One region of the Mucilaginibacter metallidurans genome, then DNA from elsewhere that is predicted to be linked to it. Evidence: riboswitches for the same ligand, from Rfam matches in the RefSeq annotation. Region 1 holds a riboswitch; the other holds the start of a gene.
The links. Region 1 has a riboswitch for fluoride ahead of DIU38_RS29555 (voltage-gated chloride channel family protein). Riboswitches for the same ligand answer to the same signal wherever they lie in the genome.

Region 1 (2,483 bases):
TTTTTGATATTAAGAAGGATATCCTCGTGATCCCTAACTTTATTGACCTTAGCAGGTTCAGCCTTAAACCTAAAGATCATTTTAAGAAAGCGATTGCACCATCGGGCGAAAAGATCCTGGTACATACCTCTAACTTCCGTAAGGTAAAACGTACCGAAGATGTAGTGAAGATTTTTGCTAAAGTGATCAAAAAGATCCCGTCGAAACTGCTGATGGTAGGCGACGGCCCCGAACGCTCCATGTGCGAGCAGCTTTGCCGCGATTTGGGCGTTACCGATAACGTGCGTTTTTTAGGTAAACAGGATGCTGTTGAAGAGATCCTTTCAGTATCCGATTTGTTCCTGATGCCATCGCAATCAGAAAGTTTTGGTTTAGCAGCGCTTGAAGCTATGGCTTGCAAAGTGCCGGTGATCAGCAGTAATGCCGGTGGTTTGCCCGAATTAAATATTGATGGCGTAACAGGCTTTTTGAAAGAGCCAGGAGACGTAGAAGGCATGGCAGAAAAAGCAATATTTATTTTGGAGGATGAAGAACGTTTAGCTAAATTTAAAGAAAATGCACTGGCACACGCCAAAGAGTTTGAATTATCTACCATTTTGCCCAAATATGAAAACTTTTACCTTGAGGTAATTGAGCAAAATAAAGCTAAGCTGTTTAACCAACAGTTGTAATAAACCTGATACAATTCAAAAAATATTCTTTAAAAGTTAAATTTTATCGGTTTCGTTAATTAATTTAGTTTTTCACTCCTAAAAGTTAAAACTTATGGCAAAGCACACACTAAAAAGCGGACAACTCCTTAAGTACATCGGAAAGAAATGGAAAAACCTGCACATTGGTCATCCATTAAAATTTATGGGGTACGATGAGAATAGTTTCGCCGACATCTGGGTGGAATACCAGGGTAAATTAATGCTTCTGGCACTTAAGGATGTGGAAACACTAAGCGTTGCTTAAGTAGATAACTTGAGCCGGTCTGTTCAAAAGACAAGGGAAAATAGCCTTACTCATGCATACGTGCTAAGTAAGGCTATTTTATTTTTAGCGAAAAGAAACCTATATTAGCGTCACAAAAGGAAATGGTGTCTTCCTACTTAACCGCCCTAAAAAGCTGATGGCGCCTACAGACAATTAACTCACGGGCTTTTATCCTGTGCTAATTTTTTGTGGGTACATAAATATCAGCAACATGCAAAATCAAAATCAACTTTTTTCTTCGCAGCATTTCGCAATTCTTAAAAACGCCCTTCGGTGGACGGTCATTATCATCCCCATAGCTGTTGTTATTGGCAGCGCGGTTGCCTTATTCTTGTGGTTGTTGAGTTGGGCTATCCATTTTAGGTTTGCACATAACTGGTTATTGTATTTGCTGCCGTTGGCAGGTATCACGATATTTTTCATTTATAAATTTTGGGGTGGTCCGGCCGAAAAGGGGAATAATTTAATTATTGATGAAATCCATAACCCTGGTGGCGGGGTCCCTAAGCGTATGGCCCCACTGGTGCTGATTACCACCATTATCACTCATTTGTTTGGCGGCTCGGCCGGGCGCGAGGGAACGGCAGTACAAATGGGCGGCAGCTTAGCCCAAATGATAGGCAAATGGCTTAAGCTGAACGAAACTGATACCCAAACAGTACTTACCGCGGGCATAGCGGCGGGTTTCGGTGCGGTATTTGGTACGCCGTTAACTGGTGCTGTTTTTGCAATGGAGGTGCTGACGATAGGCCGGGTGCAATATAACGCGCTGCTGCCCTGCCTTATAGCGGGCATTGCCGGCGATATTACGGTGGCCGCCTGGGGTGTTCACCATACTCCTTATCATATTGATATCATTCCCGTTATCCCGCATTGGTTTTCAGGCTACGTTTCAACCGACTTGTTAATGATCTTCAAAACTATAGTAGCTTCTATCGCCTTCGGGCTGGTCAGTTACCTTTTTGCCAAAATGGTACATGGCATCAAAAGTTTTTTTACCCAATACATTAAAACACCCTGGTTGATCCCGTTTATTGGCGGACTGATCATTATCGCGCTTACTTTTGTTAATGGCAAACCCGATTATCTGAGTTTAGGGGTAGATGCCGAACATGCTGGTGCTGTTACAATCCCTTCAGCTTTTCATGCCGGCGGTGCCGATACCTGGAGCTGGCTCTGGAAAACCATTTACACTACCGTAACCTTAGGTACCGGTTTTAAAGGCGGCGAGGTAACACCGCTGTTTTATATTGGCGCTACTTTAGGCAATACGCTATCCGGCTTACTTGATGCGCCGGTTAGCCTATTTGCTGCGTTGGGTTTTATAGCGGTTTTTGCAGGCGCAACTAATACCCCGCTGGCCTGTACTTTTATGGGTATAGAGCTTTTTGGTGGCGAACACGCCCTGTTGTTTGCCGTAGCCTGTTTCACAGCCTATCTTTTCAGCGGGCATACGGGTATATATGGCTCCCAAAGAATTGGAGTTGCTAAGTTAACCGGTGGGC
Region 2 (2,483 bases), 930 kb from region 1:
CATAGCAATTCCATCTGTTAGAAATTATAACGCTGATGATAAAGAGTTTGTTATTTATGAAAGCAGCATATCCGACATTATCGGGGTTATCTTTTTCAATTTTGTTTTGCTTCATACCAGTTATGGATTTCTGGCATTTGGATCTTTTTTTCTTCAGTTAATTATCATTATCATAATTTCCTTTGTCGCCACCGCGGGATTGTCTTTTTTATTGGGCAGGATCGATCATCATATTAAGTTTGTTCCGATAATTTTTCTCGTTCTTTTAATTTATGAAACATCCAAGGTTTTTAATTTACCTTCTCTTGTGTTTATACTCGTATTTGGGCTCTTTCTTAATAACCTAAATGCGATCAAGACCACGCGTTGGATAGCATTTCTGCGGCCTAAACTGCTAAGAACGGAAGTACAAAGATTTAAAGAGATCACGATCGAAGGGACATTTTTAATAAGATCGCTGTTTTTTATTGTATTTGGATATTCCATAAGGACCCGGGAATTAGCAGACATCGAGCCCTTGATGTGGTCGTTTGGTATTACTGCTGGAATATTCGTAATCCGTGCACTTACGCTTCGTTTTTTGGGGAGATTTCGTCAATCACTTTTTTTTATTGCTCCGAGAGGGCTAATAACCATTCTGCTTTTCTTAGCAATAAAAGAGCCCTATCAGATACCCCTTATTAGCCGGTCGATGATAATCCAAGTTATCCTCATGACTTCTATCGTTCTGATGATTGGTTCGTTGTTAAACAACCGTCCTTCATTCTTGCCCAAAAAAACCGAAGAAGCCTAATAAATAAGTTTGATAAACAGGTAGTAATTGTGCTTGTTTTGATTTAGACCGTAAAGGTCAGTATACCTTTGGTTTCGAATAACAAAATTTACAATAAAGCAATTTGCATTTTTTTGTTGATACCTTAATGGGATATCGTGACCTGACAGTTAAATAAAAAAACATTTTAGATATTGATCTGTAAAAATTGTATATTTGAATCAACCAACGGAAATGGTGTCTTCCGTTTAAAATAACCGCCTCGTGCTGATGACTCCTACAAAATGAACCGGACGGGCTATTTCGCTCGCCCTTAAAATATTTGTAGGTGATCGTAAAAAATCAGACATATCAACGTAAAGTTTCCGTATCAACGGTCATCAACTTTAATCATTTTTATTCCTTCGCAACATTCCCGGTAATCATCGTTCCGGAGTTATATTCCTGTTGCTCAAATCCGCATTTGCTGCGAAACGCTTTTGATTTGATCACCCTTAAACCAAGGTCATCCTATGAAAAATAAGCTGACCACATTTTTGTGTAACACGGGCTGGTATCTTTTACCGTTTGCGATCTTTTGGCTGAGTGCTGGCCTTTATCTAAAACAATATGGCGAAAGGAACAGCTTTTTATTGTTTAATGCCTTTCATCGTAAGGTTTTTGACCACCCGGTATTATGGCTGACGGAGATCAGCGGCGGATATATCATTATTTCAATCTTTGTACTCATATATGCGCGTTCAAGGCCCGCTGAAGCGCTCTTTGCCGCGATTCTTGTTTTTGTTATATGGTATGCTACCATCACAGTCAAATACAATCATTTTGCTGACTGGAAAAACCCGGCAGTAGTGTTCGGTGACAGCAGTATCCATGTGCTGGGCAGCCAACAGGTTCAGCCCGAACTTAATTTCCCGTCATCGCAGGCGGCGGTCATTACAGGGTTGTTTTTATTTATCGCCTGGCTTCACCGGCACGCCCGTGCAGCCATGATCCTGGCTGCGATCACTGCTATGGTCTTGATCTATACCCGCATCTATGCAGGCTGGGCTTTCCTTGGCGATATGCTTTCCGGCAGCATCCTGGGGATATTCATCAGCATACCTATGATCACCTGGTTCCTCCCCAAAACGCAAACCTGGTACGAAAGGCGAAATGAATGGTGGCAAAAAATGCTCGTTGCAATTTTAAGGGCTGCGGCTATCTGCACCCTATTGGTTAACCTTAAATACGCGGTATTATGAAGATAGCCGTCATCAGTGATATCCATGCTAACCTTCCAGCTTTGGAGGCCGTTTTAGCTGACATCGGAAAACATAAGCCCGACCAGGTTTATTGCCTTGGCGACCTGGTCAATTTCGCACCCTGGCCAAATGAAGTGATCGATCTTTTGCGGGCACATCAAATCCCTACGCTATGCGGCAACCATGACCTGGCTATCGGGCTGAACCAAAGCGATTTTGCGTTTTCCTACCAAACGCCTGAAGAAAGGGAAGCCGGTTTAAAAGCTATTGCCTATACCAATGCGGTTTTAACAGATAGTAACCGGATCTATCTCAGGTCATTGCCCAAGTTTCTGCGATTAGAGCCGGAACTTCCTGCAGGGAAGGCACAGGTACTGCTTACCCATGGCAGTCCGCGAAGTGTCGGTGAATATGTATTTGAAGATTTCCCGGAAGGCACGCTGGTCAGGATCATGGATGAATATGTGACG

Region 2: linked by a shared signal. The riboswitch ahead of DIU38_RS25275 (phosphatase PAP2 family protein) and the one ahead of DIU38_RS29555 (voltage-gated chloride channel family protein) in region 1 are both predicted to bind fluoride.

What each region holds. Positions count from the first base shown of each region.
Region 1 is NZ_CP043449.1:6,863,378-6,865,860, forward strand. It holds gene bshA (N-acetyl-alpha-D-glucosaminyl L-malate synthase BshA) at 1-671, shown strand, start outside; gene DIU38_RS29550 (hypothetical protein) at 766-957, shown strand; fluoride riboswitch at 1,067-1,131, shown strand; gene DIU38_RS29555 (voltage-gated chloride channel family protein) at 1,190-2,483, shown strand, end outside.
Region 2 is NZ_CP043449.1:5,934,490-5,936,972, forward strand. It holds gene DIU38_RS25270 (cation:proton antiporter) at 1-793, shown strand, start outside; fluoride riboswitch at 994-1,059, shown strand; gene DIU38_RS25275 (phosphatase PAP2 family protein) at 1,285-2,013, shown strand; gene DIU38_RS25280 (metallophosphoesterase family protein) at 2,010-2,483, shown strand, end outside.